DNA from 3 places in the Sphingomonas molluscorum genome. Region 2 is predicted to be linked to each of the others. Evidence: predicted binding sites of a transcription regulator. Region 2 holds the regulator's gene; each other region holds the start of a gene.
The links. Region 2 encodes LexA, which represses DNA repair genes until DNA is damaged. Its sites were predicted from a motif close to GTTCCNCNCTTGTTCT; they were not measured.
Positions count from the first base shown of each region.

Region 1 (3,276 bases), on a different contig from region 2:
ACATCGCGAGCTCGGTACTGATTCACCCCTTTTGAGGCTAGGCTTTCTGCCCGGCGGCTCATAAGCTACCCTTCACCAATTCGACAGGCATGACGCAAAGGCGCACGATCACTGACTTTTCCATTTTCATTGGCGGAGCAAAAGCAAAACTTGTTTCCTCATTACCGGAACCACCAAGGACCGACTTGGCAAAGGCAGGAAGCTTCGACAACACCTTTTCCATCAGGAACGGGAATAAACCAAGTTTAGCCGCGCTCATCTGCGGCTCAATCCAGACAGCGGCGTTCATTTTGCCAGAAGAATACTTGAATAGCTCTGATATCTGGGGCTGCGCCTCTTTCTTCTTTTTGCTCTGCTCCAAAAAACCGTTGAAATTCGAGATCAATAACAAGGTTTGGAGACTGTTTTGCTTAGCAAGCACGATCTTCTCTACAAGAGAAGCGTTACTTACTTCACAAAGCACGTCCCAAGAAAAACATGACCACTTTACGAAAATAGCTTGCTCCGCAGCCGCTCGTGAAACTTGATGCATGAGCTCGTCTGCGTAGCTTCGAGCGGGTGCCGAAATTTCTCCTTGAAGCAGCTCGACATAAAGCGGCTGCCTTGGGAGAACGCCTTGGGCCCTTAGCTCAGCAATGCTGCTTATAATCGCGAGCGCTGCCGCACCTGCGCCGGACGGCACATCAATAAAGCAGAGGGTCCCGCCGGAGAAAAACTGAAGCAGCGTATTGGAGGTAGTGGCTACCTCTCCCTTCGGATCGAGCAGCGCTAACTGAGCGCGAGCAACAGAACCATCAAATTGATGCGCGTAGTGCTCATCGGTGGCCTCCTGGGAGAGCCCCCCTACGGGAGCAGGATCGGGTCGCGCTCCAGCAGCCGTTTCCAACAACGAATGCTTTTTCAGTGAGTCTAGATAAGCCGCCTTCAAGGCAGGTGGGATGAGCAGACGTGATCCGTCGCTAAGCGTCTTTGGTATTTCGACCATATGCCCCCTCCAGAGCGGGGATAGGCCTCGACTATCCGAGAACGCAACATTGTTTTGAGAACGCCTAAGCGGTCGTGCTCCACTTTTGCCTACCGCCGTGAGCTTACAGACGAAGGTGAGGCGGCAAGTTGCAGACTTTGTCGTGCCTTCCAGGCTCACGTCGCGGCCGCGAAATCAGAGAGCGGGGACGCTGTGGTCAACTATTATCGGCATTCGCGACGAACACACGACAGCCGGTACGACCCAAGCAGCCCGCTCGAAAGAAGGCTCGGTTCAGCACCTGACCGGATGCTCGGCACTTTGTGCGATAACCAATCGCTTTCGGTGAATTGTTTAAAGATTGAATGGTAGAGACGAAAGGCGGTGGAGCAGGAGGGAGCCGAAGCACCTTCTCCCTACGCGAAGGGCAGGTCTCACCGGCGTGCCTTCGCACGCCCCCCCGCACCCTCGCAACCGCCACCTCGCCTTCCTATCTCCCGCATCTGGCATCCCGCACAGAACGGAAGTAGAACGCCCTCCATGAGTCTGACCCACATCTCCGTCCGCGGCGCGCGGGAACACAACCTCAAGGGCGTCGACATCGACATCCCGCGCGATACGCTCACGGTGATCACCGGCCTGTCGGGATCGGGCAAGTCCTCCCTCGCCTTCGACACCATCTATGCAGAGGGGCAGCGCCGCTACGTGGAGTCGCTCTCCGCCTATGCGCGCCAGTTCCTGGAGATGATGCAGAAGCCCGATGTCGAGCATATCGAGGGGCTCTCCCCCGCGATCTCGATCGAGCAGAAGACGACCAGCCGCAATCCCCGCTCCACGGTCGCGACCGTCACGGAGATCTACGACTACATGCGCCTGTTGTGGGCGCGGATCGGCATCCCCTATTCGCCCGCGACCGGCCTGCCGATCGCGGCGCAGACCGTCAGCCAGATGGTCGATCGCGTGCTGGCGCTGCCTGACGGCACCCGCCTGCTGCTGCTCGCCCCCGTCGTGCGCGGGCGCAAGGGCGAGTATCGCAAGGAGCTCGCCGAGTGGCAGAAGGCCGGCTTCCAGCGCGTCCGCATCGACGGCGAAGTCCACCTGATCGAGGACGCGCCCGCGCTCGACAAGAAGTACAAGCACGACATCGAGGTGGTGGTCGATCGCCTGGTGACCGGCGGCGACATCGCCACGCGGCTGGCCGACAGCTTCGAGACCGCGCTGAAACTCGCCGACGGCCTCGCCTATGTCGACCTGGTCGACGCGGTCGTGCCGCCGATGCCCCCCGTTGGGTTCGAGCGGAGTTCGAGCGAAGCCGAGAACGCAGTCGAGAACGGCGTGCGAGAGGCGCGCCAGGAGTTTGCGACCGCCTCGACCCCGACCAAGGGGATGAAGGGCGCCGGCATCCCGGCCAACCGCATCGTCTTTTCCGAACGCTTCGCCTGCCCCGTCTCCGGCTTCACCATTGCCGAGATCGAGCCGCGGCTGTTCTCGTTCAACGCGCCCCAGGGCGCCTGCCCGGCCTGCGACGGCCTGGGCGAAAAGCTCGAGTTCGACGCCGACCTGGTGGTCCCCAACCATGATCTCACGATCAAGAAGGGCGCGATCGTCCCCTGGGCCAAGTCCAACCCGCCCTCGCCCTATTACATGCAGGTGCTGGGCAGCCTCGCGCGCGAGTTCGGCTTCAGCCTCGACACGCCGTGGAAGGACCTGCCCGGCGAGGTGCAGCTGGTCATCCTCCACGGCACCGGCGGCAAGCCCGTCACCCTCACCTTCGTCGACGGCAAGAAGTCGTACGACGTGAAGAAGCCGTTCGAGGGCGTGATCGGCAACCTCAATCGCCGCATGCTCCAGACCGAGAGCGCCTGGATGCGCGAGGAGCTGTCCAAATACCAGGCCAGCCACCCCTGCGAGACCTGCGGCGGCGCCCGTTTGAAGCCCGAGGCGCTGGCGGTGAAGGTCGCGGGCGAGGACATCGCCCACGCCACCCATCTCTCGGTGGTGGACGCGCTCGCCTGGTTCCAGGCGCTCCCCGCCCAGCTCAACGACCAGCACCGCGCCATCTCGGCCGCGATCCTGAAAGAGATCGACGAGCGCCTCGGCTTCCTCAACAACGTCGGGCTCGACTATCTCAACCTCGACCGCACCTCCGGCACGCTGTCGGGCGGCGAGAGCCAGCGCATCCGCCTCGCCTCGCAGATCGGCTCGGGCCTCTCGGGCGTTCTCTACGTCCTCGACGAGCCCTCGATCGGCCTGCACCAGCGCGACAACGACATGCTGCTCGCCACCCTCCGCCGTCTCCGCGACCTCGGCAA
Region 1 covers NZ_BAAAEL010000002.1:423,380-426,655, forward strand. Annotated here, with positions in the region: gene ABDZ92_RS06555 (hypothetical protein) at 59-928, opposite strand; gene uvrA (excinuclease ABC subunit UvrA) at 1,505-3,276, shown strand, end outside.
Region 1: uvrA (excinuclease ABC subunit UvrA) is a predicted target of LexA. The motif match lies at 1,482-1,497, and genes of this name have one in related genera.

Region 2 (3,276 bases):
CACAAGGCCGGGCTTTACGGGGCGCTCGCCAACATCGTCGCGATTCCGCTCACCACCTTTGTCGTCATGCCGGCGGAGGCGCTGGCACTGCTGCTCGATCTCCTCGGCCTCGGCGCGCCGGCCTGGTGGGTGGTCGAGCGCGCCCTGTCGCTGCTGCTCTGGATCGCCCGCACGGTCGCAGCCGCCCCGGGCTCCGTCGCGGCGCTGCCGTCGATGCCGGGCGGAGCGTTCGGGCTGATGGTCGCAGGCGGGCTGTGGCTGGCGCTATGGCGCACGCGCACCCGGCTGCTGGGGCTGGCACCGTTTGCGGCCGGGGCACTGTGGGCGCTCGAGACGCCCGCGCCGGACCTGCTCGTCACCAGCGACGGCCGGCACCTCGCCATCCGCACGCCCGAGGGAGGCATGGCGATCCTCCGCGACCGAGCAGGCGACTACGTGCGGGGCACCTTGGGGGAGGGGGGCGGTGTAGAAGGCGAACTGCCCCCGCTCGCCGAGCAGCCTAACGCCCGCTGCACCGCCGACGTCTGCGTCGTCGATGTTGCCGCCCCCGACCGCCTCTGGCGCGTCGTCGCAACGCGCAGCGGCTACCTGCTTCCGGTGCGCGAACTGATCGCCGCATGCCGCGACGCCGACATCGTCGTCAGCGAACGCCGCCTCCCGCGCGGCTGCACGCCCCGCTGGCTTAGGCTCGACCGACCGGTGCTCGCCCAAACGGGCGGAGTCGCCATCCGCTTCGATCCACCCGAGGCGCGCCGCGTCCGCGCCCCTGGGGATCAGCACCCGTGGATCACCCCGTCGACAACGGCGCCCGTGGCAGACCGCTGGCCGCGGCGCAGAAGGAGCGGCTGGCACCGCCCGCATTCCTGACGCCGCACCGCGCCAGCTATCCACCTCCGCCCTCGTCATTCTGACAAAGGCCGGGGTTGCTAGCCTCTCCCACGGCACCTGCCACGCATGCTCCTGCGGAGGCAGAAGCCCAGGTTGGGGTGCTGCACGTCGTTGTCCTGCTTGGAACCGAGCCGCCGCCTACGCAGGGACTCGGCGTATCCGACCTCTGCTCCGATGGCGAGGGTCCCGCCTCCGCCGGGCAGGATGATGTGCGCCGGGCGACCTCCCTCGCGGAGCGAACTCCCACGAGCCGCACGCTATGCCCCTTTGGAGAGCCATCACCCTGCGCCCACACGCGCAATGAAGAGCGACATGAGCCGGGTCGCGGCGCGTCAATGGCCGCAACCCGGCTATAGGAGGATCCCAGCGTCCGCCTCAGTAGCGGCGCAGCAGTCCTGCAAGCTTCCCCTGCACCCGCACCTGATCCGGGCGATAGCGCTGCGGATCATAGCTGCGGTTCGCCGGGTCGAGGCGAATCATCGCGCCCTCGCGGCGGAAATACTTCAGTGTCGCCTCGTTCTCATCGATCAGCGCGACCACGATCTCGCCGTCGCGCGCCGCATCGGTGCGGCGGACCAACGCATAGTCGCCGTCGAGAATGCCGGCCTCGACCATCGAGTCGCCCGCGACCTCCAGCGCATAATGCTCGCCCGAGCCCAGCAGCGCGGCCGGCACCGGCAGCATCTGCTGGCCTTCCATCGCCTCGATCGGGACGCCGGCAGCGATGCGGCCGTGCAGCGGGATCTCGATGACGTCGTTGGCGGGAGCGGGCGGCGCGACCGGCGCGCTTCGGGCGGGCGCCGTCTTGACCGGCGCCTTCTTGGCCGTTTCCGGCCGGTCCGGCATCCGCAGCACTTCAAGCGCGCGGGCGCGGTTCGGCAGGCGACGGATGAACTGGCGTTCCTCCAGCGCGCTGATCAGGCGATGCACGCCCGACTTCGACTTGAGGTCGAGCGCTTCCTTCATCTCCTCGAACGAGGGGGACACGCCGGTTTCCTTCAACCGGTCGTCGATGAAGCAGATCAGCTCGTGCTGCTTGCGCGTGAGCATGCGGTCCTCCGTCGGAACAGATATGGAACCTTTAGGAAACGGAGCCGCCCCCTGTCAACCGATATCCAGGATTTCCACCGAGTCGCCTGCGTTTGCCGCGGCAGCATGGGGAGGACGCACGATCAGGCAGTCGGCTCGGGCGAGCGTGCGCAGCATGGAACTGTCCTGCGCGGGGGCGGGAAAAGCCACCCCGTCGCGCAGCTCCGCGCGCAGGTGATCGGCCCTCCGGTCGTTCGCGGCCAGCGGCGCGCCGAGCGGCACCACCCGCCGCCGCGGCAGCGGATCGGCCGCGCCCGCGAGCGTGCGCACCAGCGGCAGCAGGAACAGCGTTGCTGTCACGAATGCGGACACCGGGTTGCCCGGCAACCCCAGCACGACGGCGTCGCCGAGCCTGCCCGCCATCATCGGCTTTCCCGGCCGCATCGCGATGCGCCAGAAGTCGATCCGCGCGCCTGCCGCCTCCAGCGCCGGCCGCACCAGATCATGGTCGCCGACCGAGGCGCCCCCCGTCGTCACCAGCACATCGGCATCCACCCCGGCGAAGGCGGCGGTGAGTGCGGAGAGGTCGTCCGGCAGGATTCCCAGGTCGATCCGTTCGACGGGCAGCCGCCCGAGCAGGCCCGCCAGCAGCACGCCGTTGGACTCCGGAAGCCCGGCGTCGGGGGGGGAACCCGGCGCCACGAGTTCGTCCCCCGTGGCCGCGATCGCCACCCGCACCCGGCGCCGGACGGGAACCATGCCGTGCCCGCCCACCGCCAGCAGCGCTGCCGCAGCCGGCGTGATCGCCGCACCGGCCGACAGCAGCCGCTCGCCCGCGGTGAAATCCAGCCCGGCCGCACGCACGCTGCTGCCGCGCCGCGGCGGCCCTTCGCCCGCCAGCATCAGACGGCTGCTCTCGCGCGCTGCCTCTTCCTGCACCAGTACCGTGTCGGCGCCCTCGGGCAATGCGGCCCCCGTGAAGATGCGCGCCGCCTGGCCTGCTCCTACCAGGCCGCCGAACGGACGCCCGGCCCCGGATTCCCCGATGACCTCCCACGGTCCCGGCAGGTCGGCGAAGCGGATCGCATAGCCGTCCATCGACGACAGTGCGCGTTCGGGCTGGGTGCGCAGCGCCGGCAGATCGTCGGCTGCCCAGCGGCCGATGGCGTCGCGGATCGGCACCGTCTCGACGGCGACCGGCGCGGCCAGGCCCAATACCCGCGCCTGCGCCTCGTCGAGCGGCAGCAGGCTCACGCCTGCCAGTCTCCGGACTTGCCGCCCGACTTGGCGAGCAGGCGAACGCCGTCGATCACCATGCCGCGGTCGAGCGCCTTGGCCATGTCATAGACGGTGAGCAGC
Region 2 covers NZ_BAAAEL010000008.1:68,049-71,324, reverse strand. Annotated here, with positions in the region: gene ABDZ92_RS09665 (ComEC/Rec2 family competence protein) at 1-867, shown strand, start outside; gene lexA (transcriptional repressor LexA) at 1,264-1,938, opposite strand; gene ABDZ92_RS09655 (molybdopterin molybdotransferase MoeA) at 1,993-3,171, opposite strand; gene moaC (cyclic pyranopterin monophosphate synthase MoaC) at 3,168-3,276, opposite strand, start outside.

Region 3 (3,276 bases), on a different contig from region 2:
AATAAACTCGCAAACGTGGTAGTTTAGTCGATCAGCGTGCAACGGGAATTTCTCCGATCCGCGTCGTCCACGCCGGGCTCTTCTGCGATCGCTTGGTATCGAATGACCGTGCGCCGCACCCCTGCGCCCCCAGGACGATGGTGTTGCGACCGAAGCGGCTGTTGAGGCCGTCCATCGCCGCTAGCAGCGCTGGCGCCTTGGGATCAGCCGTCGCGAACAGGTCCGTTTGCCCTTCGCCCTCCGGCACCAGATCCTCCAGCAGCACGCCGCATTTGGTATAGACGCCTCCCGGCTGAAACATCGCATCCATCATCTTCCCCGCGATCCCAACGATCACGCGGGGATCGTTCGTCGGCGGGGAGAGACGCGCCGATCGCGACGCCGAGGGCGGGTTCGGCCGATAGCGCGAGCCATGCGCGAAGGCGATCAGCCGGCTCGCCGCGAGTCCTTGCGCGCGTATCTTCTCGGTAGCGCGCGCCGCGCGCCTCGCCATCGCTTCGCGCAGCTCGACGGGATCAGAGACAGGTGCGCCAAACTGGCGCGTCACCGCGGTCGCCTTGAGCGGTTCGGGCGCTACTTTGAAGTCATCGCACTCGGTCCCGCCCAGTTCGCGGACAAGGCGTTCCAGCACCACCGTTCCCACGTCTCGCGCGACTGTCGGGGGCAGTGCGGCCAAGTCCGCCGTCGTCCTCACACCGAGGGGCCGAAGACGCGTTTCCAGCGCACCCCCGATGCCCCACACTTCTCCGACCGGCCATTGCTGGAACAGACGCCGGCGCAGTTCGAGATCGTGAAGGTCGACCACCCCGCCCCACACCTTCTCCGTCGCCTTCGCCAACGCGTTCGCAACCTTCGACAAGGTGCGGGTCGGACCTAGGCCGATGCGGGTCGGAAGCCCGACTGATCGAGCAATATCCTCGCGGACCGCGTGCGCGGTCGCGACGTCGCCAAGCCCGGTGGAAAGCACGGGCAACCGGAAAAAACTCTCGTCGATCGAGTAGATTTCGACCGTCTCCGAATGGTCGGCGATCACCGAATTGAAGCGACGATTGAGATCCGCATACAGTTCGTAGTTGCTCGATCGGAGCTGGATGCCGTGACGCTTGATGCGGTCGCGAATCTTGAAGACCGGCTCGCCCATGCGGACGTGCAGCGCCTTCGCCTCTTCTGAGCGGGCGACCGCGCACCCGTCATTGTTCGACAGGACGATGACCGGCACGTCCCGCAGGCTCGGATCGAACAGGCGTTCGGCCGAGACATAGAAGTTGGCTACGTCGACGATTGCCCAAGACACGACCTAGCGCCGATAGTCGCGCACGCCAGTCCGCACGACACCCCAGATCTCGACCCCTTCGGCCGAGGTAGGTTCGTAGCATTGCTGGCTATTGCGCGCTTCGAGGAAGGCGGCGCCCCGGCGCCGGACAAGCTGGCGGCAGACGAAGCCGCCATCGACGATCGCGATCACGATATGCCCTTCTGCAGGGCGCGTGTCACGATCGACCACCACCACGTCATTGTCGTAGATGCCCGCTTCGATCATGCTGTTGCCGCTGATGCGGAACACGAACGAGGCCGCCCGATCGAGACGCAGCAGCTCGATCAGGCTTATCGCGTCATCTTCCCAATCTTGGGCCGGGCTTGGAAAGCCGGCGCCGGCAGCGCCGACGATGCGAAGGACAGTTTCCCGTGGCACCCCGGCGACCGGGACCGGCTGCATCAGAGGCAGCATGTTGATTCCCTTCACCGCCTTGTAACTCGCTAGAGAACGAAAAGGGAACAGGCATGTTGAACCGTTCGCCGCAATACGGTCGACGGTTTCGCTTGCGGCCGTGGCGACAGATGGCACGATGCACCATCAGGAGAACGCCATGCCAGCTACCAACGTAAATACCGCAAGTGCCGATGAGCTAGATGCCGTCCCCGGCCTCAACGGACATGGCCCGGAAATCGTGCGCTACCGCGAGGAGCGCGGCGGCTTCAGCGATTTGCGCCAACTGGAGGAAGTGCCTGGACTTGCCGGAAAGGTCGACGGCAGCAGTGCGGCGCTCACCGTTGGCGACCCTGCTTGAGGAACAAGCATGAGTGACGCGGACGCAGATGACGACGATGGTGCCTATTATATCGTTCCTGAAGAGGCGATCCAGTATCTGCCACAAGAGTGGCAAGAGGCGATCTACGCGCGTGCCGAGGACGGTCGCAAAGTCCTCGAAACCGCTGACAGGGAGCTGAAGCAGCTCTCGCGACTGTCATTATCCTTTTACCACGTGACAGTGCTGAAACACATCAGGGACAAGCTGGCTGTCTATCGATTCAAGGCAGATATGGTCGCGTTCCTTGAACTGGACATGCTGACGACTGCCTTCGTCGCCACCTATGTCCGGCTTCACACCGGAGGGAGCGGTAGTGGCTTCGCGCGCGATGCGCTGCCCGAGGCGTTGCGCGGTGCCCATGACGAAATTATCGATATGCGGAATAAGCGATACGCCCATGTCGCAGATCATGATTCCGTCAACGATGAGATGGAGATCCAAGAGGATGAAGGGCGCTTCATCGTCAGTCTAAGCCTGCGCTTCGGGTTCTACATCGGAGGGTCGAACGACTGGACGAAGCTGGTCGATGCCCTCGATGAGATATTCGCCGAGCGAGGTCAAAAGATTGTCGAGCGACTTCAGGCTAGAACTGGGAGACAGTGGTTGATCGCACAAGGCGCCCCTCCCGATGCAACGTCGGCCTGATTAGCAGGCGCAGCTGTCCCCAGCGGTCAGCGAGACATCGGCCGAGGGCCAAGTGCGTCAGCCAGCCCACCATAATAGAGCGTGACGCTACCGTTGCCATCATGAGGGAAGTCCGACCAGGCTATTGGTCGCTCGCGAAGATTGTAGGCAGTCTCCCCGTCGCTCATGACGATCTCCGCATCCGGATGCTCCTTCGCGATCCTCGACAGGGCTTCGACTAGGGCTGCTAGTTTCATCGTTCACTCCGTAGGTTTGCTGTGCAATGCGACTGCCGCGCTATCCTGTTCCATCTCTTCCGCGTTGATCGCATCCTGAACCGGCCCCGGAAAATGTCGGTAGAGCGTCGGGACTGAGACGCCGATCGCCGGCGCGACTTGGCGGATCGTCATACCCGCGACCAAGAGCTTACGCGCCGCCTTGATCCGCGCCGGCGTCATCACTGTCTGACGGCCGCCGATCTTGCCGCGGCGCTTCGCAACCATCAACGCAGCCGTGGTGCGCTCTCGGATAAGGTCGCGCTCCATCTCGGCTACTGCCGCGA
Region 3 covers NZ_BAAAEL010000029.1:540-3,815, reverse strand. Annotated here, with positions in the region: gene ABDZ92_RS16935 (Y-family DNA polymerase) at 32-1,294, opposite strand; gene ABDZ92_RS16930 (LexA family protein) at 1,298-1,729, opposite strand; gene ABDZ92_RS16925 (helix-hairpin-helix domain-containing protein) at 1,869-2,069, shown strand; gene ABDZ92_RS16920 (hypothetical protein) at 2,079-2,735, shown strand; gene ABDZ92_RS16915 (recombinase family protein) at 2,975-3,276, opposite strand, start outside.
Region 3: ABDZ92_RS16930 (LexA family protein) is a predicted target of LexA. The motif match lies at 1,763-1,778, and genes of this name have one in related genera.